DNA from 3 places in the Roseovarius sp. THAF9 genome. Region 2 is predicted to be linked to each of the others. Evidence: riboswitches for the same ligand, from Rfam matches in the RefSeq annotation. Region 2 holds a riboswitch; each other region holds the start of a gene.
What was found. A riboswitch is a leader RNA that binds a small molecule or an ion and turns the genes downstream of it on or off. The one in region 2 is predicted to bind thiamine pyrophosphate.
Positions count from the first base shown of each region.

Region 1: another riboswitch for thiamine pyrophosphate. It lies ahead of thiD (bifunctional hydroxymethylpyrimidine kinase/phosphomethylpyrimidine kinase); the one in region 2 lies ahead of thiC (phosphomethylpyrimidine synthase ThiC).
Region 3: another riboswitch for thiamine pyrophosphate. It lies ahead of thiB (thiamine ABC transporter substrate binding subunit); the one in region 2 lies ahead of thiC (phosphomethylpyrimidine synthase ThiC).

Region 1 covers NZ_CP045404.1:53,255-62,989, forward strand. Annotated here, with positions in the region: gene FIU86_RS00240 (TetR/AcrR family transcriptional regulator) at 55-672, shown strand; gene FIU86_RS00245 (amino acid aminotransferase) at 755-1,939, opposite strand; gene sseA (3-mercaptopyruvate sulfurtransferase) at 1,939-2,796, opposite strand; gene FIU86_RS00255 (hypothetical protein) at 2,878-3,168, opposite strand; gene smpB (SsrA-binding protein SmpB) at 3,266-3,742, opposite strand; TPP riboswitch at 3,983-4,071, shown strand; gene thiD (bifunctional hydroxymethylpyrimidine kinase/phosphomethylpyrimidine kinase) at 4,108-4,932, shown strand; gene FIU86_RS00270 (exo-alpha-sialidase) at 5,091-6,254, shown strand; gene FIU86_RS00275 (PLP-dependent aminotransferase family protein) at 6,336-7,535, shown strand; gene pncB (nicotinate phosphoribosyltransferase) at 7,581-8,873, shown strand; gene FIU86_RS00285 (CaiB/BaiF CoA-transferase family protein) at 8,882-9,735, shown strand, end outside.
Region 2 covers NZ_CP045404.1:1,663,691-1,673,425, forward strand. Annotated here, with positions in the region: gene FIU86_RS08185 (ribonuclease E/G) at 1-189, shown strand, start outside; gene thiC (phosphomethylpyrimidine synthase ThiC) at 347-2,146, opposite strand; TPP riboswitch at 2,254-2,374, opposite strand; gene FIU86_RS08195 (phasin family protein) at 2,438-2,803, opposite strand; gene FIU86_RS08200 (sulfurtransferase TusA family protein) at 2,999-3,226, opposite strand; gene FIU86_RS08205 (cytochrome c biogenesis CcdA family protein) at 3,331-4,083, shown strand; gene FIU86_RS08210 (hypothetical protein) at 4,148-5,413, shown strand; gene FIU86_RS08215 (cytochrome P450) at 5,410-6,774, shown strand; gene FIU86_RS08220 (N-(5'-phosphoribosyl)anthranilate isomerase) at 6,834-7,064, opposite strand; gene FIU86_RS08225 (ribbon-helix-helix domain-containing protein) at 7,210-7,428, opposite strand; gene FIU86_RS08230 (DUF4169 family protein) at 7,425-7,604, opposite strand; gene fumC (class II fumarate hydratase) at 7,601-8,998, opposite strand; gene FIU86_RS08240 (SspB family protein) at 9,099-9,581, opposite strand; gene chrA (chromate efflux transporter) at 9,649-9,735, opposite strand, start outside.
Region 3 covers NZ_CP045404.1:3,693,650-3,703,384, reverse strand. Annotated here, with positions in the region: gene FIU86_RS18165 (ATP-binding cassette domain-containing protein) at 1-453, opposite strand, end outside; gene FIU86_RS18160 (thiamine/thiamine pyrophosphate ABC transporter permease ThiP) at 440-1,996, opposite strand; gene thiB (thiamine ABC transporter substrate binding subunit) at 1,972-2,964, opposite strand; TPP riboswitch at 2,998-3,109, opposite strand; gene serB (phosphoserine phosphatase SerB) at 3,391-4,263, opposite strand; gene FIU86_RS18145 (phosphoserine transaminase) at 4,712-5,866, shown strand; gene FIU86_RS18140 (hypothetical protein) at 5,866-6,348, shown strand; gene serA (phosphoglycerate dehydrogenase) at 6,447-8,039, shown strand; gene FIU86_RS18130 (dimethylsulfonioproprionate lyase family protein) at 8,321-8,932, shown strand; gene FIU86_RS18125 (metallophosphoesterase family protein) at 8,974-9,672, shown strand.

The DNA of each region.
Region 1 (9,735 bases), 1.6 Mb from region 2:
TGCAGTTCGCCGCCCGCGACCTGTAAACTGACACTAACAGGCAGGAGGACTTGCATGACGGCCATGGACGCCGAGATCAAGAAAGGTCGAAAGTTCGACCAGGTGCTTGAAGGTGCACGGCAAATTTTCATGCGAGACGGGTTTGAAGGTGCCAGCGTGGATGACATCGCGCGCGCCGCGAGCGTGTCCAAGGCGACGCTCTACAGCTATTTCCCGGACAAGCGTCTGCTCTTTTCCGAGGTGGCGCGAGTCGAGTGCAATCGGCAGGCCGAAGAGGCGTTGCAGCAAATCAATCCGGGTGCCACGGCGCGGGAGGTTCTGCTGGAGGCGGCCAATCGCGCGGTGCGTTTTTTCCTGTCGGATTTCGGGCAGCAGATGTTCCGTATCTGCGTCGCGGAATCCTATCGTTTTCCCGAACTGGGCCAGAGGTTCTATGCGTCTGGTCCGGGCCTGTTCAGCGAACGCATGGGGCGGCTGCTGACACCCTATGTCGATCGCGGGGAGCTGAAGATCGACGATATGGATCTTGCGACGAAGCAATTCGGAGAGCTGTGCAAGTGCGATCTGTTCGTCCGCTGCCTGTGCGGCGTGGACTGCGACACGTCCGAGGCGGGAATCGAGCGCGTGGTGACGGGTGCGGTCGAAACCTTCCTGGCACGCTACGGCACCTGAGGCTGAGAAAAGAGTGCGGGCGGTGCAAGACATCACCGCCCGAAGATCACCCCGAAGATTTCAACAAACGTTAACGGAGCGCTCAGGCACCCACGTCGATGATTGCCTGTGCCAACAGCGGCACGGTTCTCGCGTTAAGTCCGGCGATGTTGATCCGGCTGTCGCCGACCATGTAAATCGCATGATCGCGGCGCAGCGCCTCAACCTTGTCGGACGCGAGACCGAGACGCGAGAACATGCCGCGATGCTGGGCGATGAAGCCGAAACGGTCGGAGCCCGAGAGCCTGCGTAGCTCCTGCGCCAGTTGCTCGCGCAGTCCCAGCATGCCGCGGCGAACCTCTTCGAGTTCGGCTTGCCAATCGGCGCGGAGGGCGTCGTCGTTCAGCACCAGCGAGACCAGCCGCGCACCGTGATCGGGCGGGAAGGAATAGTTCTGGCGGTTGAGATAGGCCAGATTCGCCTGCGTCGTGGGGCGGCGGGCGCTGTCTTGGCAGACGGCCATCAGAAGGCCGGTACGCTCGCGATAGATGCCGAAATTCTTGGAACAGCTGGCGGCGATCAGGACCTCGGGGCAGGAGGACACGACGTGGCGCGTGCCGGCCGCATCAGCATCGAGGCCGTCGCCGAAGCCCTGGTAGGCGATGTCGATCATCGGGATAGCGCCCTTGGCGTTGGCGAGGTCGGTCACCTCGCCCCATTGCTGCATCGTCAGGTTGGCGCCGGTCGGGTTGTGGCAGCAGCCGTGCAGCAGGATCACGTCGCCTGCCTGAACGCCGTCCAGATCCTGCATCATGCCGTCGAAATCGACGCCGCCGGTTTCGTTGTCGAAATAGCGGTAGGGGACGTGTTCGATCCCCATGTGTTTCAGGATGCTGAGGTGGTTGGGCCAGGTCGGGTCCGAGACGAACACGCGCGCACCCGGGTTGGCCATCTTCACCAGATCAAACGCCTGCCGCACTGCGCCGGTGCCGCCGGGCGTGGCGACTGCCGCCACCGCGTCGCGCGGGGCGGAATCGTCGAGAATGAGCTTGATCATCGCGTCGGAAAAGGCCGGGTCGCCCGCGAGGCCGACATAGGCCTTGGTCTCTTCCTCTTTCCACCATTCCTTTTCTGCGGCCTTGACCGCGCGCATGATCGGCGTGCGGCCTTCGGCATCCTTGTAGACACCGACGCCGAGGTCGATCTTGGTGTCGCGCGGATCGTCCTTGTAGGCCTGCATGAGAGCCAGGATCTTGTCGGCGGGTTGCTCTTTGAGGTGTTCGAACATCAGGCTTCTCCGGTTGCGACGGAGACGGTGGGGAAGGCGCCCCATTCGGTCCATGATCCGTCGTAAAGCGCGTGGTCGATCTTGCCGATCCGTTCCAGCGCAAGGTTGATCACCGCAGCTGTCACGCCGGAGCCGCAGCTTGTGATGACGGGCTTCGAGAGGTCCGCGCCGGCGGCATCGAAGACCGCGCGCAATTCGTCGGGGGATTTCATCGTGCCGTCGTCGTTGAGCAGGGTGCTGTAGGGCACGTTGCGGGAGTTGGGGATGTGCCCGGCGCGCAGCCCTTCGCGCGGTTCGGGCTCGTCACCCCGGAACCGACCGGGCGCACGGGCGTCCAGGATGGTGTAGTCGCCCAGCTTGGACGCCGAGGCGACCTGCGTCACGTCCTTGACCCGGTGCGCCTCGCGCCGGACAGTCATGTGCCGGTCGCGGATCATCGGGGGCAAGTCCTCGGTCGGGCGGCCCTCGGCCAGCCACTTGGGCAGGCCGCCGTCCAGAACCGCCACGTCGTATTGTCCCATCAGGCGAAAGAGCCACCAGACACGGGCCGCCGAGAAGAGGCCGTGGCTGTCGTAGACCACCACCTGGTGACCGTCGCCCACGCCCATCTGGCGCAGGCGCGACATGAACTTTTCCACCGGAGGCGCCATATGCGGCAGGTCGGAGCGATGGTCGGAAATGTCGTCGATATCAAAGAACCGGGCGCCGGGGATGTGGGCCTCGTCGTATTCCGCTTTCGCGTCGCGCTCGACGCCCGGCAGGAAATAGGTGGCATCCAGAACCCGCAGGTCAGGATCATTGAGATGCGCCGCCAGCCAATCGGTGGATACCAGTGTTTTCGGATCGTCGTTTGCCATGACAGCCCCCTGAAACCGTTGCTATTGACGTAGCGCGGGACGCGGGACAGTGCAAGCGGGCGGGGTGTGCTGTGCCCAGTGTCAGCGGGTCAGCAGATTGCGCAGCAGACCAGCGGCCAGAAGGCAGGCGCCGCCGCCCAGTCCTCCCGCGGCCAGTTGAGTCGTCAGTGCCGTGGGGTCGAGTGCGGCGCTGTCGGGCGCGGTTTGCGCAAGGCCGCCAAAGCCCAGCAAGCCAAGGGCATGGCCGCCCAGGGCGCCGCCGAGAACACCGGCGAAAGAGTTGATCATGAGGCCGAGATTGAAGCGGGGAACAAGGCCGCCGGCGACGTTGCCGCCGATGGCGCCGGCAATGAGGCTGAGCAGTAGATCCATGCCTTTGGTCTTCCCCTTCCAGGCTGCGCGGGTGGCGCGACACGGGCAAGATAGTAGCAAATGGCGCGTCAGCCGCGGAGGGCGAAAACCAAAGGCGTCACATACCGTGGCGCAAAAGCCGCTGCTTCTGGCGGTTCCAGTCGCGCTTGGCCTCGGTCTGGCGCTTGTCGGTGTTCTTCTTGCCCTTGGCGATGCCGATCTTGATCTTGGCGATACCGCGGTCGTTGAAATACATCACCAGCGGCACGAGGGTCATCCCCTTGCGCTGGGTCTCGTTCCAAAGGCGCGCCATTTCCTTGCGGGAAACCAAGAGCTTGCGGCGGCGACGGTCCTCGTGGCCGAAAGGCACGGCCTGTTCGTAGGGGGCGATGTAGCTGTTGACCAGCCACAGCTCGCCATCCTCGACCGCGGCGTAACTTTCGGCGATGTTGGAAGTCTTCTGGCGCAGGGATTTGACCTCGGAGCCTTCGAGCACCATTCCGCATTCGAGATCGTCCTCGATGGCATAGTCGTGCCGCGCCTTGCGGTTCTCGGCGACGACCTTGTAGTTCGGGTTGATCTTGGGTTTCACCATGTCGGGCCTGCCTTGGGAACGTGCAAGAAACGAAGATAGCCCCTGCAGGTCCACCTTCCAACCCCTTGTGGCCGAATCGAAAAGTTAACACTGGGAAGAAGTCGAAAACCGCGTCGGTATCGCGTCGGTATGTCCGACTGTATCGCGTTGGTGCACGGACGCGAACCCCTTTCGTAAAGACGCCGCGCGTTGCGCGCCGTGCCGGTGCGGTTGACAGAGGGCCGCCCGCGCTTATCCTGACGTCCGAGCCAGGGGCGCCTTCGGGCTGAGATGCACCCTTTGAACCTGAACCAGATCATGCTGGCGGAGGAAGGCGGGACCGGAGCCGGTCGGACCCAGCCTTTCGTCGCCTCGAAAGGAGCCGGATGACCCTCGAGACAAGGAACACAGCCAAGGGCCGGATTGCCAACATCCTGTCGGTCGCGGGCTCGGACCCGTCGGGTGGGGCGGGCGTGCAGGCCGATCTCAAGGCGATCTCGGCGAACGGAGCCTACGGCATGGCGGTGCTGACGGCGTTGACGGCGCAGAACACCCAAGGCGTGCAGGGCGTGCACATGGTGCCGCCGGACTTCGTGGCGGATCAGATCCGGGTGGTGGCCGAGGATGTGCGGATCGACGCGGTGAAGATCGGAATGATCGCCACGGCAGAGATCGCGCGGGCGGTGGCGGACGCCTTGCCGGACGTGCCGGTGGTGCTGGACCCGGTGATGGTGGCCAAGGGGGGCGCGTCGCTTTTGGCCGAGGACGCGGTGGTGGCGCTGCGCGAAGCGCTGGTGCCGAAGGCGGCGGTGATCACGCCGAACGTGCCGGAGGCGGCGGCGTTGCTGGGCTGCGACGAGGCGGTGACGCGGGAGGCGATGGCCGAACAGGCGGAGGCGTTGCGGGCGCTGGGCTGTGGCGCGGTGCTGCTGAAAGGCGGGCACCTTGAGGGCGAGAGCAGCCCGGACGTGCTGGCTGATGCGGGTGGCGTGCATTGGTTCGAGGGCGCGCGGGTGGCGACGCGGAACACCCACGGCACGGGATGCACCCTGTCGGCGGCGCTGGCGGCCCGGATCGGGCGGGGAGACCCTTTGCCCGAGGCGGTGGCCGAGGCCAAGGCCTATGTCGCGCGGGCGATTGCCGGGGCCGGAGCGCTGGATGTCGGGTCGGGCCATGGGCCGACGCATCATTTTGCGGGGATATGGGCGTGACGTTCGTATCAGAGCGCACCCCGCCCCGGACCTGATCCGGGACCTCTGACCCGATGGAAACAAGATTGCCTTTGGCGGATCCGGATCGGCCGGTTCCCGCTCTCGGGAATCGCGGCGGGACGTGGTAGGCTCTGGCAACCCAAGCGGAGCCCCGTGCCATGCCTTCTCCCAGCGTCAGCCTTCTTGTCGGGACCACCAAGGGTGCCTTTATCCTGTCCGCAGGCGCGGGCCGCGACAGTTGGGACGTGACCGGCCCGCATTGCGACGGTTGGTGCATCAACCACATGGCGGGCGATCCCGACACCGGCACGATCTGGGCCGGGGGTGGCGGTGCGTTTTTCGGGGCAGGCGTGTGGCGGTCAGAGGATCGGGGCCGGTCCTGGACGCTGGAGCGCCTGACGCGCGGGCAGATGGATGACTGGGCGGCGCACGATCCGGGCTTTGCCGAGATGATCGGCTGGACCGACGCGCCGCTGCCGTTCGACGACGCCTTTGAACAGGTCTGGTCGCTGGGGTTCGCGCACGGGACGCTGTATGCCGGGACGAAGCCCGCGACCCTTCTGAAGAGTACCGATCATGGCCGGACATGGGCCCAGGTGGATGCGCTGACCGCGCATCCGTCGGCGAAGGACTGGAACCCCGGGGCGGCGGGACTGGTCCTGCACACGATCGTGTTCGACCCCGGCGCGCCCGAAAAGCAATGGATCGGGATTTCCGCCGCCGGGGTCTTTGCCACCGAGGACGGCGGGGCGACTTGGGAGCGGCGCAACCGGCTGTCCAATGCCGAGGCCTGCGGCGCGCATGACCATCCCGCCGCCCCGAGCGGCGGTGAGACCGGGCATTGCGTGCATAACATCATGCGCGCCCCGGGCGACGCGGACCTGCTCTATCAGCAGAACCATCACGGCGTCTGGCGGTCCTCTGATGGCGGGCGGTCGTGGGACGACATCACGCCGGGTCTGCCGTCGACCTTCGGCTTTCCGATCCGGGTACATCCGCGCGATCCGCGCACGATCTGGACGCTGCCGCTGAATGGCGACATGGCGGGGCGGTATCCGCCCGACGCGGCCTGCGCCGTCTGGCGGTCGCGCGACGGGGGCGAGACGTGGGAGGCGCTGCGCGAGGGGCTGCCGCAAAAGAACTGTTTCTTCACCGTGCTGCGGCAGGCCATGGCGGGGGATACGCTGGATACGCCGGGGCTGTATTTCGGAACCAATTCGGGGTCTGTCTTTGCCAGCCTTGACGAGGGCGACAGCTGGCGCGAGATTGCGCGGCACATGCCCACCATCCTGTCGGTCGAGGCGTTCGCGCCTGCCGACTGAGCGCGCAGTACGGGAATTGAACAGTCGTTCATTTTCCTTTATGCACGCCGCGACCCCTTGCACGACTTCGGGAGACAGCCGATGCCCCAGCGCCCCGCCTTTGCCAAATGGCTTGACGACACCAACGACGTGACCGCCACCTTCCTGGCCGCCGGGCGTATTCCCGGGCTGGTCAACCTTGGCGGTGGCCTGCCGGGGACCGAGATCTGGCCGGTCGAGGACATGACGAAGCTGGCGACGTCCGCCGTGGCCGATCATGCGGATGAGACGCTGGCCTATGCCCCTGTCGCGGGCCTGCCCAAGCTGCGCGACCTGATCGCGGCACGGTATTCCGAAGGGGACCTGACGCTGACGCGCGACAACGTGCTGATCACAGCGGGCGGGGCGCAGGCGCTGAACCTCATTGGCACGGTGTTGCTGGAGGAGGGCAGCACCGTTGCGTCGCAGACGCCGGCCTATCTGGGGGCGTTGGACAACTGGCGGCCGCGCCAGCCGGTCTATCGCCCGATGCGGCTGGAGGCGAATGACCTTGACCCGGTGGCGGCGATGACCGGCGCGCAGTTTGCCTATACCGTGCCGAATTTCTCGAACCCGACGGGCAAGCTGGTGAATGCGGCGACGCGTCGGCGGCTGGTGGATGCGGCGCACGCGACCGGCACGTGGCTGATCGAGGATGATCCTTACGGCACGCTTTATTATGACGACGCGCCGATGCCGCGGATGCTGACGCTGTCGGCCGAGGAGGCCGGGGCGCCATATGACGGGCCGGTGATCTATCTTGGCACGGTGTCCAAGGAGCTGGCGCCGGGTTTGCGGATCGGCTGGATCATCGCGGCGCCCGAGATGATCGAAGTGCTGAAAGCCGCCAAGCAGAGCGCCGACATGTGCACCAGCGGCCTGTGCCAGCAGATCACCCATGACGCGTTCGCCACCGGGCTGGCCGATGACATGCTGCCGGGTATCCTCGACCTTTACCGCACGCGGCGCGATGCGCTGTGTGCGGCGATGGACGAACATCTGCCCGACCTGTTCACATGGGAGCGGCCCACGGGGGGCATGTTCGTCTGGGCCACGGCGAAGGACCCCGCGCTGGATACCAACCGGCTGATGGAGGTGGGGCTGGAGCATGGGGTGTGCATCTCGCCGTCGTCGGTGTTCGACCCGGAGGGGCGCGACCACAGTTCGATCCGCATCAACTTTACCTACAATACCGAGGACAAGCTGGCGACCGGCATCGAGCGGCTGGCCACCGCCACCCGCGCCGCGCTTGCGGAGACCTGACCCTTTTGCTCTAACGGGCGGCAACATGACTACCCGGAGGCCGCCATGGTCGACATCGCAACCCGTGTCTGGAACCACAAGTGGAAGATCGACCCGATCGTCCGGTCGCTGATCGATACCGATTTCTACAAGCTGCTGATGTGCCAGTCGGTGTTTCGCAACCGTCCGCACACCTCCGTCACCTTCTCGCTGATCAACCGCAGCAAGGATATCCGACTGGCCGAACTGGTGGACGAGGGCGAACTGCGCGAACAGCTGGACCACATCCGCTCGCTGTCGCTGTCGCGCGGCGAGTCGACATGGATGCGGGGCAACACGTTCTATGGCAAGCGGCAGATGTTCACGCCCGAATTCATGGATTGGTTCGAGAAGCTGCGTTTGCCGCCCTACCACCTGGAAAAACGGGACGGGCAGTACGAGCTTACGTTCGAGGGCACCTGGCCGCAGGTCATGCTGTGGGAGATCCCGGCGCTGGCGGTGTTGATGGAACTTCGTTCGCGCGCGGTGCTGCACGACATGGCCCGGTTCGAGCTTCAGGTGCTTTATGCCCGCGCCATGACCCGCCTGTGGGAAAAGACCGAGGTGCTGCGCGACACGCCGGGCCTGCGCATCGCCGATTTCGGCACGCGGCGGCGGCATTCGTTCCTGTGGCAGGACTGGTGCGTGCAGGCGATGACCGAACGGCTGGGCGAGAATTTCGTCGGCACCTCGAACTGCCTGATCGCCAAGAACCGCGACCTGGAGGCGATCGGCACCAACGCTCATGAAATGCCGATGGTCTATGCCGCGCTGGCCGAGAATGACGCGGAGCTGGCCCGGGCGCCTTACGAGGTCCTGTCCGACTGGCACGACGAACACGACGGCAACCTGCGGATCATCCTGCCCGACACATACGGTACCGAAGGGTTTCTGGACAAAGCGCCCGACTGGCTTGCCGGGTGGACGGGCATCCGCGTGGACAGCGGTGACCCCGCCCGCGGCGCCGAGACCGCCATCCAGTGGTGGAAGGACCGTGGCGAGGATCCGACGCAGAAGCTGGTCATCTTTTCCGACGGGCTGGACGAGGAGAGGATCCTCGCGCTGCACAAGCAATTCGCGGGCCGCGTGCGCGTCTCCTTCGGCTGGGGCACGCTGCTGACCAACGACTTCCGCGGCCTTACGCCCGGCGACGCGCTCGCGCCCTTCTCGCTCGTCTGCAAGGCGGTGGCCGCCAACGGCCGCCCCACCGTCAAGCTGTCGGACAACCCCCGCAAGGCCATGGGGCCCGAAGACCAGATCGACCGCTACAAGCGGGTGTTCGGGGTGGGGGACCAGGAGGAGATGGAGGTGGTGGTTTGACCACCGCCATGCTCACCGGCATCCGCATCATCGAGTTCGAGGGCCTTGGTCCCGCGCCTTTTGCGGCCATGATGCTGGCCGATCTGGGTGCGGAGGTGACGGCTGTCCAGCGCCCCGGTTCTGCCAATCCCACGATGGGCGAGCACAACATGCTCGACCGGGGCAAGCGGGCCGTGGTGCTGGACCTCAAGGACCCCGGCGACATGGCGGCGGCGAAGGCGCTGGTGAATGAAGCCGATGCGCTGATCGAAGGGTTGCGGCCCGGGGTGATGGAGCGGCTTGGACTGGGGCCGGAAGCGTTTGCGGAGAGTAACCCGACACTTGTGTATGGACGGATGACGGGCTGGGGGCAGGACGGGCCGCGGGCGCATCTGGCGGGGCATGATTATAATTACATCGCCACGGCGGGGGCGCTTTACTATGCTTCGACCCCGGGCGATGTGCCACTGACGCCGCCGACGATCGTGGGAGATATCGGGGGCGGGGCGCTGTACCTTGTGGCCGGTATTCTGAGCGGTCTGCTGAACGCGCAGCGAACAGGACAGGGCACGGTGGTGGATGCTGCGATCACCGACGGGTCGGCGCATATGATGGCGCTGTTCATGGCGATGGCGGGCGGTGGGAACCTGTCGCAGACGCGCGGTGAGAGCCTGCTGGATGCGCCGCCCTGGGGGCGGACATACGTTTGTGCCGACGGGCGGTACCTGTCGGTGCAATGCCTTGAGCCGCAGTTCTATGCGCTATTTCTGGATCTTCTTGGGCTGGATGACGATCCACTCTTCGGGGCGCAGTACGATCGGGCACAGTGGCCGGAGCAGACGGCGCGGCTGGCGGCGTTGTTTGCGGCGCAGCCGGTTGGTCA
Region 2 (9,735 bases):
GCGGCAGAGCCGGCACCCGAGGCCGCCGAAGCCTCATCCGAGCCCGAGGCGAAGCCGGCCCGCAAACGCGCTCCGCGCAAGAAGCCCGAGCCGGTCGCCGCCGAGGCCGCCGACAGGGCCGAGACCGCTACGCCCGAGCCGGCCGAGGACAAGCCCAAGCGCAAGGGCTGGTGGTCCTTCGGCAGCTAAGTTGCTCTGACTGAAACATGAAACGCCGGGGCAGGACCCCGGCGTTTTTTTGTGCTGCGCGGCGGTCCAAGACCCGCCCGTCCCGGGCCTGACCCGGGACCCCCGACCGTAGAGATTCCGGATCAGGTCCGGGATGAGCGCCGGGTCCACCCGGCGCTCACTCCTTCGTCTCGTCCACCGGCACGTACAAATCCCCGCCTTCGCGGAACTTGGAGGCCATCTTCTCCATTCCTTCCTTCTGCGCCTCGGCCCGGATGTCGTGGCTGATCCGCATCGAGCAGAATTTCGGCCCGCACATCGAACAGAAATGCGCCACCTTGTGCGCTTCCTTTGGCAGGGTCTGGTCATGGAACTCCCGCGCCGTTTCCGGGTCCAGCGACAGGTTGAACTGATCCTCCCAGCGGAACTCGAACCGGGCGCGGCTCAGCGCATCGTCGCGCCGTTGCGCCCCGGGCAGACCCTTGGCCAGATCGGCGGCGTGGGCCGCGATCTTGTAGGTGATCACGCCGGTCTTCACATCGTCCCGGTCGGGCAGGCCCAGATGCTCCTTCGGCGTCACGTAGCACAGCATCGCGCAGCCGAACCAGCCGATCATCGCCGCGCCGATCCCGCTGGTGATATGGTCATACCCCGGCGCGATATCCGTGGTGAGCGGTCCAAGCGTATAGAACGGCGCCTCGTGGCAGCACTCCAATTGCTTGTCCATGTTCTCCTTGATCTTGTGCATGGCCACATGGCCCGGCCCCTCGATCATCACCTGGCAATCCTTGGCCCAGGCGATCTTGGTCAATTCGCCCAGCGTCTCCAATTCGGCGAACTGCGCTTCGTCATTGGCATCCGCGATGGACCCGGGCCGCAGCCCGTCGCCAAGGCTGAACGACACGTCATAGGCCCGGCAAATGTCGCAGATCTCCTCGAAATGCTCATAGAGAAAGCTTTCGCGGTGATGGTGCAGGCACCACTTGGCCATGATCGACCCGCCACGCGACACGATGCCCGTCACCCGGTCCACCGTCATCGGCACCATGTGCAACCGCACGCCGGCATGGATGGTGAAATAATCCACGCCCTGTTCCGCCTGTTCGATCAGCGTGTCACGGAACACCTCCCAGGTCAGGTCCTCGGCGATCCCGTTCACCTTCTCCAGCGCCTGGTAGATCGGCACGGTCCCGATCGGCACAGGGCTGTTGCGAATGATCCATTCCCGCGTGTTGTGAATGTTGCGCCCGGTGGAAAGGTCCATCACCGTGTCCGCGCCCCAGCGGATTGCCCACACCAGCTTGTCCACTTCCTCCTCCATCGAGGATGTGACGGCGGAGGTGCCCATGTTGGCGTTGATCTTCACCAGGAAATTGCGCCCGATGATCATCGGCTCGCTTTCGGGGTGGTTGATGTTGGCCGGGATGATCGCCCGGCCCGCGGCCACCTCGTTACGCACGAATTCGGGCGTCACGTAATCGGGTATATTGGCGCCCCAGTCATTGCCGTCGCGGGCTTCGGACACGGCCTCGCGCATCTGGTTCTCGCGGATCGCGATGAACTCCATCTCCGGCGTCACGATGCCAGCACGGGCATAGGCCAGCTGGGTGACAGGTTTGCCGTCCCTGGCCCGCATCGGTGCGGCAATATTGGGAAATTCCGGCGTCAGTCGGTCGCCTTCGACGAAACCGTTATCCTCGGGCTTCACATGACGGCCCTCGTATTCCTCGACATCGCCGCGCGCCTCGATCCAGTCGCGGCGCAGGCGGGGCAGCCCTTCGCGGATATCGGTCAGAACATTCGGGTCGGTATAGGGCCCGGAACTGTCATAGACGGGCAGGGGTTCCTCGCCGGACGTGGGATGCACGGAAATCTCGCGCATCGGCACGCGGATCTCGGGGTGTTGCGTGCCTTTCACGTAGATCTTGCGCGACGCGGGCAGCTCGCCCGTGGTGATCTTGGGATTGGGTACGTTCATTTTGGCGCTCCTCAAGCGATTACTCGAAAAGACACCAGATGAGTCGTGGCTTGAGGGAAACGCGGGGGCGATGCGCCCCGTCTTCGGAAAACAGTGCCCGGATGTCCGGGGATGCGATCCTAGCTTCCTACGCCAGTGTCAACTGGGTCAGGTTCAAAGGGTCGCGTCACCGGGCACATGCCCTGTCAGCCTCTCAGTCCCCTGGGCGGGACCCCCCTGCGTAAGCGAGAGGCTAGCGAAGCGCCGCCGTCATTTCAACGGACAATCGGGAAAAGTCTTGGGCGGTGCGGATCAGACCGGCACATCGTCGTAATTGCGCCGGGTCGTCGGGGCGGTGTCCTTGATATCCACCTTCATCGCCACGCCCATCATCTCCATCATCCGCCGCGTTTCTTCGGTATAGTCCGTGAACGCCTTCTTCATGAAATCGCTTTGCACCTGCATCAGCTCCTGCGGCGTTTTGCAGGCCAGCATCGCGCGCTGCGCCTCCAGGTCCTTCTCCAGCCGTTCGGACATGAAGCGCATGCTTTCCTGCACCATGTCGAACCATGCGGTCGTCGCCACCGGGCTGAACGCGGCCATCGCGGCCGCCATGCCAGCATGGGCCGGGTCGGTCGCGTCCGGGGTTTCGGTGGGTTTCTTCGTCGATTTTGCCATCTGCGCCACTCCTTCCGAGCTTCGGCAAAGGCCGCGGTGGCGCGGTCTTTGCGGGAACGTCTTCCGATCTGGCACAACACACCGAAACACGCGCCTCGCGCCATTCGGGAACGTAACAATTATATGACGTGGCTCCCCTGAGGTACAGCGCAACCGGCCTGCCGCCCCCTGCGCCGTTGTCGCACCCCGCGCGTTTCAGCCCTTGCGCACCCGGTAAAGCGTAACAGCCCCGTCCTCGACCGTCTCGATCAGCTCATGCCCCGCCTCGGCGCAGAAATGCGGCACGTCGATCACCGCCGCCGGGTCATCCGCCCGCAGCACCACCACCTCGCCCGCACCAAGCGGCTTCATCCGCTTGCGCAGCTTCAGCACGGGCAGGGGGCACAAGAGCCCCACGGCGTCGATGGTCTCAGGTTCGCTCATGCGCGTGGAGGTAATCCAACCGTTACAGCCTGTCCACCGAGATGTGACCCGCCCGTGACCCCACGCCGCGTGACGCCCCCCGAATTTTGCACTAGACGAAAGGCATGTTCGGAATCGATCTCATAGACGCCACCCTGATCCCCGCCATGGCCATCGCGCTCGTGGCCGGCGTCTTCTCGTTTCTCAGCCCCTGCGTACTGCCCATCGTGCCGCCCTACCTCGCCTACATGAGCGGCGTCACCGTGACCGACCTGCAGTCCGAGCGCACCACGCGCAACAAGGCGATTCTGCCCGCGCTTTTCTTCGTGCTGGGCCTGTCGACCGTGTTCCTGTTCCTCGGCTTCGCCGCCTCGACCTTTGGCCGCGCGTTCCTGCAATACCAGGACTACTTCAACACCGCCGCGGGCCTCATCGTGATGATCTTCGGCCTGCATTTCCTTGGCATCTTCCGCATCGGCATCATGGACCGCGAGGCGCGCCTCGACGTGGGCGACAAGGGCGGCACCACGTTCGGCGCCTATATTCTCGGTCTCGCCTTCGCCTTCGGCTGGACGCCCTGCATCGGCCCGCAGCTGGGCGCGATCCTGTCTCTGGCGGCGTCCGAAGCCTCGGTCACCCGCGGCACGCTGCTGCTCGCGGTCTATGCCGCGGGGCTTGGCATTCCCTTCCTGCTGGTCGCCGCGTTCCTGCCGCGCCTGACCGGCCTGATGGCCTGGATGAAACGCCACATGGATCAGATCGAGCGCATCATGGGCCTGCTCCTCTGGACCATCGGCCTCTTGATGCTGACGGGTGGGTTCGCCGCCTTCTCCTACTGGCTGCTCGAGATGTTCCCGGCGCTGGCACTGGTGGGCTAAAGCCTTACTCTCGCCCCAATAATGGGCTAATGTGGCAGCAAGAAGAGGCCAAGACAGGTCTGGCATGAGCAGCCCCACCCAAGCCCCCGTCACCCGCCGCCGGGTGTTCTACCTACCGGGATACGATCCCATCCATCCCCGCCGCTACCGCGAGCTCTACCGCAAGGAGGGCGCGGAACAGGCGGGCCTCTCGGGCTATGACCTCGCCCTGTCGGCCCGGACCTCCGAAGGCCGCTATGGCTGGCAAGTGGATGCGTATATCGACGGGCACGACATCCATACCGAGTTCGACGTGCTGGTCTGGTCCGACATTGTCCGCGACAGCATGGAACGCGGCATCGCCGGCACCTACCTGCAACTCATCCGCACCGCCTGGACCTATATCGCCTCCGGCGCGCTCTTTCGTCTGATGCGCCTGCGCAAGGGGCCGGTCATCGCGGCCCTCTACCCAGTCGGGTTCCTGCTGGTGCAACTGGCGCTGGCGCTGCTGCTTGCTTTCGGCGTCTGGTACGGATTTGTCGCAGGGTGGGAAGCCCTGTTTCGCAAGCCCGATCAGTGGTTTTCCGACGGTTTCACCTTTGCAATCTATGCTGGAATTCCCATAAGCCTTGTCGCAGCCTACCTGCTTCTGCGCTGGTTCAAGGCCCGCGACAACAAGCTCTTCGCCTATTACCTCATGCACGACTACGCCTATTCGGCCCAGTCCAAGGGCGCCAACCCGCCCGAGCTCGAGGCCCGCATGGCCGAATTCACCACCGAGATCGCCGCCGCACTCACCACGGACGTGGACGAGGTTCTGGTGGTCGGCCATTCCTCCGGCGCGCATCTGGGCGTCTCCATCCTCGCGGACCTCATCCGGGCAGGCCGCATGCCGGAAAACGGCCCGACACTCTCGTTCCTCACGCTGGGGCAGGTCGTTCCTATGGTGTCCTTCCTGAAAGACGCCCACCGCCTCCGCGCAGACCTGCACTACCTCTCGACCCGCGAGGAACTCGCCTGGGTCGACGTCACCGCCCCCGGCGACGGCTGCGCCTTCGCGCTCTGCGATCCCGTCGCCGTCTCCGGCGTTGCGCCGGAAAATCAACGCTGGCCCCTGATCCTCTCGGCGGCCTTCACCCAGACCCTCAGCCCGGAACGTTGGAAGGCCCTGCGCTGGCGCTTCTTCCGCCTGCATTTCCAGTATCTCTGCGCCTTCGACCGCCCCGGCGATTACGACTATTTCCAGATCACCGCCGGGCCGCAAACTCTCGGCGAACGCTACGCCGACCGCGCCCCGTCCCCCAGCCGCATCACCCGCGCCACCTCCCGCTTCACGAGCATGGCCGCATGAGCCAGCCGCCCAAGCCGCCCGCCCGGACGGGCCGCGTTTCGCTCTGGCGCTACATGCGCCTCTTCCGGGCCGACATCCTCTCCGCCCAGCCCGCAAGGCTCTACCGCGCCTGGATGGCCGAATTCCGCACGCCGTTCTTCCGCTCCTACCTCTGCAACCAGCCCGAACTGGTCGACCTTGTGCTGAAAGACCGCCCCGACGATTTCCCGAAATCCGACCGCGTCCGCGAAGGGCTCACGCCGCTTCTGGGCAATTCTGTCTTCGTCACCAATGGCGAGACATGGAAACGCCAGCGCCGCATCATAGACCCCGCCTTCGAGGGGGGACGTCTGCGCGATACCTTCCCCGCCATGCTGGCCGCGGGGCAGGGGGCCGTGGCGCGCCTCGCCGATCACGCCACCGGCCAGCCCGTCGAGATCGAGGCCGAGACCAGCCACGTCGCCGCCGACGTGATTTTCCGCACGCTCTTCTCGATCCCGATCGAGGATGAGATTGCCACCCGAGTCTTCAACGAGTTCCGCGAGCATCAGCGCACCCAGCCGATGCTGAACCTCGCCGCCTTCCTGCCTTTGCCGCGCTGGTTCCCGCGCTTTCACAGGGGCAAGACCAAGGCGACGGCCCGTACCATCCGCGACCTCATCACCCGCCTGACAACCCGTCGAATGGACGAGATTGCGGTGGGCACCGCGCCGGACGATCTTGCCACCAAGATCATGACCACCACCGACCCCGAAACCGGTGACCGCTTCGACACCGCAGAGATGGTTGACCAGGTGGCGATCTTCTTTCTCGCCGGGCACGAGACGTCGGCCTCGGCGCTTGCCTGGGCGCTCTACTTGCTGGCGATGCACCCCGATTGGCAGGAGCGTCTGGCGTCGGAGGCGCAAGAGGTTCTGACCGATGGCAGCATGGCCTTCTCGGACATGGGCAAACTGCGCCTTTCCCGCGACGTCTTTCGCGAAACCCTGCGCCTGTATCCGCCCGTGCCGATGATGGTGCGCGAGGCCGCCTGTCCTGAGCGGTTCCGCGACCGGCAGGTCCCGAAAGGCAGCCAGATCGTCCTCAGCCCCTGGCACCAGCACCGCCACGAACGGCTCTGGGACCGCCCGGACGACTTCGACCCCGCGCGCTTTGGCACCGAGAACGGACGGGCCTGTCTGCGCAACGCCTACATGCCGTTCTCTGCCGGACAGCGCGTCTGCACCGGGGCCGGGTTCGCCATGATCGAAGGGCCATTGCTTTTGTCCATGCTCGTGGCCGCCTATCGCTTCGAACTGGTCGCGGACCGTCCCGCCATGCCGGTCGCGTACCTTACCGTGCGCGGCAAGGACGGTATCTGGCTCAAGGTCACACCGCGCTAGGGGCCGGGGCAAATCTTTTCAAAAAAGATTTGCCAAAAGCTTTGAGAAAGCTTTTGGCCTCAACACCAGACCGACACGCGGTCATTGTTGCAGAAGATGACAACCTGTCCCGCGTTCTCAACCGCATGATACCCCCGCCGCGCGATCTCGCGCCGAAACCGGTCGCGCCCGACGATCCTCTCTATGTCCCGAACGCTGCGGCGGACGACACCGCCCTCCCGAGCGGCTTTCGCGTCGAAGATCTTGCGCATCCAAATGTCGGCGGGCAGGCAAAGGCGAAGCTCTGACATGGGTTCATGCTGGCCCAAACATGGTTAATACCAAGTAAAAAGCGCGCGGTCACTTAATCCCGTCTCTTGCAAGAAATGGCACCGACGCGTTGCTACCCGAATACCGACGCAATACCGACGTGCAATTTCGGGCGCCGCGTCCGGGTTAACTCTTGTCCCTGTAATGCCGCAGCACGTATAGCCGGATCGCGGAGGCCAGCCCCATTTCCACGCCCCGCGCCTCGTCGATCCGCGCGGCCAACACGTTGACGGGCACATCTTCTTTCGCCGCTATCTCTCGGAAACACTTCCAGAATTCGTCTTCCAGAGAAACGCTGGTCCGATGCCCGCGCAGGGTGAGCGACCGTTTGACCGGCCGGCTCACTCTTCGTCCAGGCGATGCTGCCGCAGCGCGTCCCGCGCCTTTTTCGCCCGCGCTTCATCCATCTGTCGCTCGACCTTGGTGCGCCCGAATTTCACAGCGTTTTCATCCGCTTGCGCTCTCTTCTTCGCGTTATTCTTCGCCTTCCGAAAGCAGTTCAGATTGACGATCTCGCTCATGCGTCTTTCGGGCCGATCATGTCCTCGGGCCGCACCACCTCGTCAAAGGTCTTCTCATCCACGAACCCAAGTGAAATTGCCTCTTCTTTCAAGGTGGTACCGTTTTTGTGCGCGGTCTTGGCCACCTTGGTCGCGTTGTCATACCCAATGGTCGGCGCCAGCGCGGTCACGAGCATCAGGCTTTCCTTCATCAGCTTGTCGATCCGGGGCTCGTTGGCCTCGATCCCCAGCAGCATACGTTCCGTGAAACTGTCCGCTGCGTCACCCAAAAGCTGTATGGATTGCAACAGGTTATACGACATCATCGGGTTGTAGACATTGAGCTCGAAATGCCCCTGCGACCCGGCGAACTTGATCGCGGCGTCGTTGCCCATCACGTGGGCCGCCACCTGCGTCAACGCCTCGGCCTGTGTCGGGTTCACCTTGCCCGGCATGATCGACGAGCCAGGCTCATTCTCCGGCAGGATCAACTCGCCGAGGCCTGACCGCGGCCCCGAGCCCAGGAATCTGATATCATTGGCAATTTTATAGCAGCTTCCCGCAACGGTCGCGATTGCTCCGGACAGGAAGACCATCGCGTCATGCGCGGCCAGCGCCTCGAACTTGTTGGGCGCGGTGACAAAGGGCAGACCTGTGATCTCGGCCATATTCGCGGCCACGGCCTCACCCCAGCCCTTGCGGGTGTTGAGGCCGGTTCCCACGGCGGTTCCACCCTGCGCAAGTTCGTAAATGCCCGGCAGCCCGGCTTCAACCCGAGCGATGCCCTGGCGAACCTGGTGCGCGTAGCCCGAGAATTCCTGCCCCAGTGTTAGCGGCGTCGCATCCTGCGTATGGGTACGACCGATCTTGATTATATCTTTGAATTCATTGGATTTAGTTCCCAGAGCTTCGGCAAGCTTTACAAGCCCCGGAAGCAGAACGTCACGCACCGACATGGCCGTTGCGATATGCATCGCGGTCGGGAAGGTGTCGTTTGAGGATTGCCCCATGTTGCAATGATCGTTGGGGTGCACCGGGTCCTTGCTGCCTATCTCTCCGCCCAGGATTTCAATGGCGCGATTGGCGATCACCTCGTTGGAATTCATGTTCGACTGTGTGCCGGACCCCGTTTGCCATACTGCCAGCGGGAAATGGTCGTCCAGCTTGCCCCCGACCACTTCGCCTGCCGCCTCGATGATTGCGTCGGCCAGCTTGGCGTCCAGCGCGCCCGATTCCTTGTTGGCCATAGCGCAGGCCTTCTTGATCACTCCCAGCGCACGGACGATTGCCACCGGCTGTTTTTCCCAGCCAATGGGGAAGTTCATCAACGAGCGCTGCGTTTGCGCGCCCCAATATTTCTCCGCCGGAACCTCCAGCGGGCCGAAACTGTCGGATTCTGTGCGAGTGGCGGTCATTGGGGAGTCTCCTGGAACTTCGTTTGGCGCTTCATATCCGACCGGGTGAAAATATCAACGCTGCATACGGCAGAATACCGTATGCACGTATCAGCCGACGTTACTTGCGGAAACTATCGAGGCTGACCACCTCGGCATCGCGCGGCTTGGTCGCGTCTTCCGCCTCGATGTCTTGCTCATCCAGTGCCGCCTCGTCGCCATCCTCTTCCTCGTCATCCTCCTCGGACTCGTCCTGCGATTCGAAGCGCAGGCCGAACTCCACCGAAGGATCGACAAAGGTCTGTATCGCATCATAGGGGATGTAGAGCGTCTCGGGGCTGTCGCCGAAGTTGAGCGTCACGGTGAACCCCTCGTCGGTGACGTCGAGGTTGTCGAACCAGTGTTGCATCACGACGGTCATCTCGTTCGGGTAGCGTTCGCGTAGCCAATCGGCCAGCTCAGCATCGGGGTGGGTCGTTTCGAAAGTGATGAAGAAATGATGTGCGCCCGGCAACCCGTTGTCGCGCACATCGCACAATACTTCCTGGATCAGGCCGCGCATGGCCCGGTGCATCAGTTTTCCGTAATCGATTGAATGCGGCATCTTCATCCCCGAACCTTTCGGTCTTCACAATAAGGGATTCGAAGCAAAACAAAAGAGGCCGCGCAGCTTAGGTCAGCAAATCAATGCCCCAAGCCAGCAGCGCCATGACGACAAGCCCGGAGACCATGGGCACGCGCAGCCCCAGGTAGATAAA
Region 3 (9,735 bases), 2.0 Mb from region 2:
TAACAGCGGCTTGTCCTGAAGCATGACGCGAGCCAGTGCGGCGCGGCTGCGCTGGCCACCCGACAGTTCGCCGGGTTTGCGGGTGTCCATGCCGGCGAGACCGACACGGTCGAGCGCGGCTGTGACGCGGGTCCTGTCGTCCTGCGACAGGCGCAGGTTGGGCGACAGGCCGAGGCCCACGTTCTGCGCGAGCGTCAGGTGGGGAAAGAGGTTGTCCTCTTGAAAGAGCATGGCGACGGGGCGGGCGCCCGGGGGCTGATCCGTGATGTCGATGCCGTCCCACGTGATGCGGCCATGCTTCACGGGCAGGAAGCCCGCGATCCCTTCGATCAGGGTGGACTTGCCCGCGCCGGAGGGGCCGATCACCGCGACGGTCGCGCTGTCTGGCACGGTGAGGTCGGCGGTCAGCGCGAAGCTGCCGTTGCGGATGGTCGCGCCCTCAAGTTTCAGCATGGCGGTGCCCCCCACGGTCCAGCAGCCAGAAGACTCCGAAGGACAGGATCAGCAGAAGGAAGGACGCGGCGGCGGCGGCCTCCATCTGGTAGGAGCCCATGAGGCGGTAGATCTGCAATGGCAAGGTGGCCACGTCCGGGTCGGCAAAGAGCGTGATGACGCCGAGATCGCCCATCGAGAGGGCGGCGGCCAGACCGGCGGCAAAGCCGATCTGCGGGCGCAGGCGGGGCAGCAGGACATGGCGCAAAAAAGGCAAACCGGCCATGCCGAGAGACAGGCCGAGACGGCCTTGGCGCGCCATGATATCGCGGGCGCGGGGCACGAGGATGCGCAGCGCGAAGGGCAGGACGGTGATAGCGTTGACCAGCGCGGTGACGGGAAGCGCGAAGGCTTGGGGGTTGGCATAGGGCCGGATGGCGATGAAGAGCCCGGTGCCGATCACGAGCGGCGAGGCGGCGAGGCCGAGAAGGCCCGCGATTTCAACCATACGGCCCCGTTCTGTCGCGATGGCGGTGGCCATGGGCAAGGCCATGCACAGCAGCAGGACCGTGCTGAGCGCGGCGACCCATAGGGAGGTGAGCGCGGCGGTCCAGACCTGGCCCGGCATGTCGGCAAAGCCGGGTAGGCCGGACAGAGCGATGGCCATGAGCGGCACGAGCAGGAAGACTGCCGCGACAAGGATGAACAGCGCGTCAATGCACCGCGCGGTGGTCGTTTTTCCGTCGAACCGGCGCAACCCGCGGTCGAGACCGGAGCCGAACCCTTCGCCGCGCGCCAGCCAGAGGGCGATGCCACCGGCGAAAACCGTCAGGCCAAGCTGCACGGCGGACAAAAGCGCGGCCCGCCCAAGATCGAAGTCAAACCTGAACGCTTGGTAAATGGCGAGTTCTATCGTGGTGGCACGCGGCCCGCCGCCGAGGGTGAGCGCGACCGCAAAGCTGGTGAGGCAGATGGCGAAAATCACGGTGAAGGCGCCGGGGACTAGACGCAGAAGCATGGGCAGTTCGATCACGCGGAACATCGACCAGCCATCGATGCCCAGAAGCGTGGCAAGGCGGAAACGTTCGGCGGGAATTTCCTGCCAGCCTTGCAGGACAAGGCGGGTGGCAAGCGGCAGGTTGAAGAACACATGCGCGAGGACCACGCCGTGAAGCCCGTAGATCTGCACCGGAGGCAGGCTGAGCGTGCCGAGGGCCGCGCTGACCCAGCCGCCACGCCCGAAGACCTCGATCAGGCCGAGCACGGCGACGATCACGGGCAGGATGAACGGGGCGCCCAGAAGGGCAATCAGCAGGCTACGGCCGCGGAACCGGCGGCGGGCGAGGGCGCGGGCGACGGGGATGGCCAGAAGCACGGAAAACAAGGCTGATAGGGTGGCCTGTACCAGCGTGAAGCGCAGGGCGGCCCAGTCGGCAGCATTGAAGCCGCGCCCGGTTTCGGCGCGCAGGGCGACCGCCAGAAGCGCCCCGAAGATGAGCACCGCCACGAGGGCGGCGGCGCTCCATCCCGGTCTGGCGCTTAGCGGCTGAGCGCGTTCAGCCATTCATCCAGCGCTGCATCGCGGGCGGCGGCGGCCTCTTCGGCGCTGAGCAGCAGGGATTTTTCCGGTTGGATCAGGGTGTCGAATCCGTCGGGCAGGCCCCCCTCAAGCTCCTTGGCCGGATACATCCAGTTGGTCGTCGGGATGACGGACTGGAAGTCCTGGGTCAGCATGAACGCGAGGAAGCGATCGACCAGTTCGGGCTGGTCAGTAGAGGCCAGTTTCCCGGCTACCTCGACCTGCATGTAATGGCCCTCGTCGAAGGCGGCGGCGGTCTTGCTGGCGTCCTCCTCGGCGATCAGGTGATAGGCGGGCGATGTGGTATAGGAAAGCACCATGTCGGCCTCGCCTTCGAGGAAAAGGCCGTATGCTTCGGTCCAGCCCTTGGTGACGGTGACGATGTTGTCCGACAGGCCTTCCCAGATCGCCGGGGCCTCGTCGCCATAGGCGGTCTTGACCCACATCAGCAGGCCCAGGCCGGGCGTGGAAGAGCGCGGATCCTGGATGACGATGGAGGTGTCGCTGTCGGCCAAGGCCTTGAAATTTTTGGGCGCGTCCATGTCCTTGTCGTGGACGAAGGCGAAATAGCCCCAGTCGTAGGGCAGGAAGACCGGGTCGTCCCAAGAGATCGGCAGATCGAGGTCGGGGGACTGGCCGTGTTCGGCGAAAAGGCCGGTGTCCTTGGCGGCGGCCATCAGGTTGGTGTCGAGGCCGAGGACTATGTCGGCGTCGGTATTCTGCCCCTCCAGCCGGACGCGGGCGAGAAGGGCCGCGCCGTCCTCGACGCCGACGAGATTGAGATCGCAGTTGCAGGTGGCCTCGAACGCCTCTTCGATCTGCGGGCCGGGGCCCCAGTCGGCGACGAAGCTGTCATAGGTGTAGACGGTCAGTTCGGGCGTCCCGCTTGAGTCCTGCGCCATCGCGGACGTGGCGGTGAGCAGACATCCCGCAGTGAAAACAAGGCGTTTCATGGCATCCTCCCTTTCGGCGGAAGGGGCGGCGCGATGCGGGTGCATGACCTTCCCTCCGCCGGTGTCAGCCGGTTCAGGTTCAACGGGTTCGCGATGTGCATCTCAGTCGCCGGGTCTTGGCCGGTCGACACCCCGAGGTTTCAAAGAGGAACGTAGGGGCAAGCCGTGGGCGGGACAAGGCGAATTGGCGAATCGGAAGGTTAATCTCGTCGGAAGGCCCGGAATGACGTCGGTATCGCGTCGGTATTCGGGTGGTATCGCGTCGGTGTTGGCGTCGCTGGTAGCAGAGTAAACGTACAGCGCGGGGTTGCGGCGAAGTAAGAGCAGGTTGACGGTTGCCACAGCCGGTGAGGTTCCGGGTCACGCCCGGGACGGGGTGTGCGGACTGTTGCGGGCTGACCGAGGGCGCATGGGCTTTCGCCCACCCTACAGGATCTGGAAATCGTTGCGGTCGTAACCTTGCAGGTAAAGGAGCGCCGTGAGATCGCCGTGGTTGATGCGCAGATCGCATTCGGCGGCGACGGAGGGCTTGGCATGGAGCGCGACGCCGCTGCCGGCGCGGGCGAGCATCCCGAGGTCGTTCGCGCCGTCGCCCACCGCCAGCACGTCGATGTCGGAGATGTTGAGGCGGGCGGTGATGTCGGCGAGCGCCTGCACCTTGGCCGCGCGCCCCAGGATGGGACGGGCAACGTCGCCGGTGAGCTTGCCGTTCTCGACAAGCAGGGTGTTGGCGCGGTTCTCGTCAAAGCCGAGCAATGTCGCGATATGCGAGGTGAAGGCGGTGAAGCCGCCCGAGACGAGGGCGGTGTAGGCGCCGTGGGCCTTCATCGTAGCGAGCAGGGTGGCGCCGCCGGGCATGAGGGTGATGCGGGTGTCGAGCACCTCGGCGATGACGTCTTCGGGAAGGTCTTTCAGAAGCGCGACGCGTTCCAGAAGGGCGCCTTCGAAGTCGAGTTCACCGTTCATGGCCCGGGCGGTGATGTCTTTCACATGAGCGCCGACGCCGGCCTCCTCGGCCAGTTCGTCGATGCACTCCTGCTGGATCATGGTGCTGTCCATGTCGGCCAGCAACATGCGCTTGCGGCGGTTTTCGGACGGTTGGACGACAAGGTCGGTGCGCAGGGTTTGCAGGTTGTCCCAGACCTCCCATTGGTTGTCGGGGAGCGCGGCCATGTCGAACTCCGCCGCCTCGTCGGGCGAGAGCCAGCGGGCGTCGAACCCGCCCCAGGCGTTGCGCAGGTTCTCGACCAGGGCGGGGTCGAGTGTGCCCGGAGGGGCGATGAGGGTGGTGGTGAACATGGGGGCGTCTCCGCTGTGCGCTTAAGGTGCGGCATAGCGCAGGTTGGGGTGGGGTTCTAGGTGGGGATGATTGGCCGCGCGGAATCAAGGCGCAGCTCACTGCGCTGCCGCGCGATCGCCAGACCGCCCGGACGAGCTGGCGATTGGGAGACGTCGGCGCGCCGATCAAAAGTTTTCCGGATTTAGCTGACATAAAGTGCCCTGAAGTGCTGGCGGTCGCCATCCCGCGGTCTGGCGACCACGCGGCTTGGGATGGAGCGCGTGGGTTTTCACCCACCCTACGCGCGCCGAAACGAAGTTTCCTATGATAGCCGTCCGGGTCGCATCCGTACACTGAACTGCCGCTGGCAAGCGATTTCTAGGCTTGCGGGCTGCGGGCGACAGGCGTATCCAGACAATTGGGACACCCCTCCCCAACGAGGGGCGCTTATCTGGAAGGATAGCAGCAATGGCTACTGACTACCCGGCGACGCGGCCGGCGAATCCGCGTTTTTCCTCCGGCCCCTGTGCCAAACCCCCCGTTTTTGACCTGAGCAAGCTTAACGACGCCCCGTTGGGCCGGTCGCACCGTGCCGCCGTGGGCAAGGCCAAGCTGAAGGCCGCGATTGACGGCACGCGCGAGGTGCTGGGGATTCCCGACGACTACAAGGTCGGCATCGTGCCCGCGTCCGATACCGGCGCGGTCGAGATGGCGATGTGGAGCCTGCTTGGCGAACGCAAGGTCGAGATGCTGGCTTGGGAAAGCTTTGGCGCGGGCTGGGTCACCGATGCGGTGAAGCAACTGAAGCTCGATGCCGAGGTCAAGACAGCCGAGTATGGCGAGATCGTCGATCTGAACGGCGTGGATACGGACAATGACGTGGTCTTTACGTGGAACGGCACGACGAGCGGCGTGCGCGTGCCGGATGGCGATTGGATCAAGGCGGACCGTCAGGGGCTGACGATCTGTGACGCGACCTCTGCGGCGTTTGCGCAGGACCTGCCGTGGGACAAGCTGGATGTGGTGACGTTCTCTTGGCAGAAGGTGTTGGGCGGCGAGGCGGCGCACGGGATGCTGATCCTGAGCCCCCGCGCGGTGGAACGGCTGGAGAGCTATACGCCGCCCTGGCCGATGCCGAAGATTTTCCGACTGACCAAGGGTGGCAAGCTGAACGAGGGCATTTTCGAGGGTGCGACGATCAACACGCCGTCGATGCTGGCGGTGGAGGATTACCTGCTGGCGCTCGACTGGGCACGCTCGGTCGGCGGGCTGAGTGGCCTGATGGCGCGGGCGGATGCCAACACCAAGGCGGTGGCGGATTTCGTCGGCACGCATGAGTGGGTCGCGTTCCTGGCCGAGGACCCGGCCACGGCGTCGAACACCAGCGTCTGCCTGAAGTTCACCGATGACCGGATCAGCGACGGTGCGGCGTTTGCCAAGGCCGTGGCCAAGCGGCTGGAGGCCGAGGGCGTGGCCTATGACGTGGGCGCCTATCGGGATGCGCCTCCGGGCCTGCGCATCTGGTGCGGGGGCACGGTGGAGACGGCCGATGTGGCCGCGCTGATGCCGTGGATCGAATGGGCGTTCAACGCCGAGATCGCGGCACTGGCGGAAACGGTCTGATGACCTTCGCCGATCCGCTGGTGCGCCAGCTGGCCGATTTCGTGGAAAGCATCGGCATCGAGGTGCGGGCCGTGGACATGCCGGAACCCACCTTCCTTCCCGGGCTGGACATCCGGGATGGCGCGCTGTGCATCGACGCGGCGCGGCTGGCCTATCCGGGCGATATCCTGCACGAGGCCGGTCATATTGCCGTTGCCGATGCCGCGCGGCGAGACCAGCCGGCGCTGAAGCCGACACAGGCAGAGGAAATGGCCGCCATGGCATGGTCCTATGCCGCCGTGCGGAACCTGGGCCTTCCGGAGGAAACCGTGTTTCACGGCGACGGCTACCAAGGCGGGGCCGGCAACCTCGTGGACGCGTTTCGCGACGGTGGCGGGCCCGGTGTGCCGGTTCTGGGGTGGCTGGAGCTGACCACGGATCCCCATGCGCCCCACGCGGAGGGCAAACGCTGTTTCCCGCACATGGACCGCTGGGTCCGGTAGCGGGCGACCCTGATTGCGCGCCGGCCCGCTGAGGGGCCCGCGCCTTTTACATTTCAAACGACGCGGTGGCAGGACCACCGCAAGACACGGAGCTTCTCATGCCCAAGGTACTCGTATCCGACAAACTTTCCGAAACCGCCGTGCAGATCTTCCGCGACCGGGGGATCGAGGTGGATTTCATGCCCGAACTGGGCAAGGACAAGGAAAAACTGGCCGAGGTGATCGGCGATTATGACGGCTTGGCGATCCGTTCGGCCACCAAGGTGACGCCGACGATCCTGGAGGCGGCCAGGAACCTGAAGGTCATCGGTCGCGCCGGGATCGGCACCGACAATGTCGACAAGCCGGCGGCCAGCAAGAAAGGCGTGATCGTGATGAACACGCCCTTCGGCAACATGGTGACCACCGCCGAGCACGCCATCGCGATGATGTTCGCCGTTGCGCGCCAGATCCCCGAGGCGAGCGCCAGCACCCATGCCGGCAAGTGGGAGAAGTCCAAGTTCATGGGGGTCGAGCTGACCAACAAGACGCTGGGCATCATCGGCATCGGCAATATCGGCGGTGTCGTGGCCGAGCGGGCGCGGGGGCTGAAGATGAAGGTGGTCGCCTATGACCCGACGCTGAGCGAGGAGAAAATCGCGCAGAAGGGGGCCGAGAAGGTGGACCTCGATACGCTGCTGGCGCGGTCGGATTTCATCACGCTGCACACGCCGCTGATTGATGCGACGCGCAACATCCTGAGCCGTGAGAACCTTGGCAAGACCAAGAAGGGTGTGCGGATCGTCAACTGTGCCCGAGGTGGGCTGGTGGACGAGGCCGCGCTGGCGGAGTTGCTGCAATCGGGGCATGTGGCGGGCGCGGCGCTTGACGTGTTTGCCGAGGAACCGGCGACAGAGAACCCGCTGTTCGGGCTGCCCAACGTCGTCTGCACGCCGCATTTGGGGGCTGCGACCAGCGAGGCGCAGGAGAACGTGGCGCTTCAAGTGGCCGAGCAGATGTCGGATTACCTGCTGACGGGGGCCGTGACCAACGCGTTGAACATGCCGTCGGTGACCGCCGAGGAAGCCAAGGTGATGGGACCGTGGATCAAGCTGGCCGATCATCTGGGCAATTTCATCGGGCAGATGACGGACGAGCCGATCAAGGCGATCAACCTGCTTTACGATGGCGTGGTCAGCGAAATGAACCTGGAGGCGCTGACCTCCGGGGCCGTGGCGGGGATCATGAAGGCGGTCAATCCGGAGGTGAACATGGTCTCGGCGCCGCTCATCGCCAAGGAACGGGGCATCAAGATCTCGACCACCAAGCAGGACAAGTCGGGCGCGTTCGAGGGTTACATCAAGCTGACCGTCGTGACGGCGGAGCGCGAGCGGTCGATTGGCGGGACGGTGTTCAGCGACGGCAAGCCGCGCTTTATCCAGATCAAGGGGATCAACATCGACGCCGAGATCGGGCAGCACATGCTGTACACGACGAACCGTGACGAGCCGGGCATCATCGGCGCGCTGGGCCAGACGCTGGGCGGTAATGGTGTGAACATCGCCAACTTTACCCTGGGCCGGTCGGCGGCGGGGGCCGAGGCGATTGCGCTGCTTTACGTGGATGCGCCGGTGCCGGATGACGTCATTGCCAAGCTGCACCAGACGGGGCTGTTTCAGCAGATCCGGGCGCTGGAGTTCGATGTGGGGTGAGGGCGAGGGTGTCGCGTGATTGCCAGCCCGTCGCACCAGAGGTGCGCCGTTCATAGTCGGCACGCCTCCGGCGTGACGGGCGCCCCCCTTTCGGCGATTGCGAGCAATCGCCTTTCGGTCAGCGGGCGATCGCGCGGCGGGCCTGACGGCCCTTGATTCCGCGCGGATGCGCACTGCTTGAAGGGTCCTCCTGCGAAAAACGACCATATCCGGGTCGCTGCTGCGAAAGCCGTGGCGGCCCGTTCGCGCTAAGGAAGGTGCATTCGCTCCAAGAGGTTCCGATGCACGATCCGTTCCAGAAGTTCCTGTTCGAGATGGCGGCGGTGTTTCGCGCCGAGGGGCGTGAGTGTGCCACCGAGACTGCCGCGGCGCTGCTCTCGGCGACCGAGGTTGCGCTGCTGAAGAACGACTCGCCCGGCGATACGGACGCGATCTGCGTCCTGCTGACGGCTTCGCCCTTGGCGGTGGCCCGGGCGGCCTTGGCGGCGTATGATGAGCTGCCCTGGGGCCATAACCCGGTGTCGAGCCAGATGAAGCCCGAGGACGAGGCGCTGTTCTCGGTGGTGGACCTGATGGGCCCTGAGGCGCCGCTGTATTGTCCGACCCTGCGGGCGGGTCTCTATTATCAGCGCCCCAATACGCGCTATGGGCTGCATTCTCATGCCGCCGTCGAGACCTATGTGATCATCGCAGGCCGGGCGCTTTGGACGGCGGGCGACGCGCAGCGCGAGATGATGGCAGGGCATTCGGTGCATCATACGACCTACCTGCCCCATGCGTGCCAGACCGGCGACGAGGGCGTGGTTGCGCTGTGGCGCTGGTCGGGGGATATCGGCATCGACAGCTACCGCGTGCATCACGGGGCAGAGGCGTTCGGGGCCGTCGCCGCCTGAGACGGGTTTGCAGCCGGGCCGTGGCGCATTAAGTCTGTGGCATGACCGAACCGATATACGTGATCCCCGATATTCATGGCTACCGAACCGAGCTTGACCGCGTGCTGGACCGCGTGGCGCAGAACGGCGGTGAGGACGCGCGAATCGTGTTCCTTGGCGACTACACCGACCGGGGGCCGGACAGCCGTGGCGTGTTGCAGACGCTGATCGACGGGATCGCGGCGGGGCGGAACTGGACCGCGCTCAGGGGCAATCACGATCAGATGTTTCTGGATGCGCTGGAAGGCCGGATGGAACCCGAGCGCTTTCAGTGGTGGATGCAGGGAAACCTGGGTGGGCGTGAAACGCTGGCCTCTTACGGAGAGTATAAGCCCACGTATGAAGGCGACTGGCGCGAGAAGATACCTGGCCTGCATCGGCAATTCCTGAGTACCTTGCCGTACACCCATGAGACGGACGACCTGTTCCTGTGCCATGCCGGGATTTCGCCGGGTACGCCGCTGGAGCGCCAGGTGCCGGAAGATCTGATGTGGATCCGCGAGCCGTTCCTTTACGACACCCGCGACCATGGCAAGCTGGTGGTGCACGGACATACGCCGGTCAATGCGCCCGAGCATCACGGCAACCGCGTCGCGCTGGATTGCGGCACGGGCTGGGGGCGGCCCTTGCAACTGGCCGTGTTCGAGGGGCGGGATGCGTGGGTCCTGGCGGAAGACGGCCCGGTGCCGCTGGTGCCGTGACGGCACGTTGGGGTTGCGGGATGTGCAGTTGGCGGCGATGATCGGAATAATGATATAGGGAGG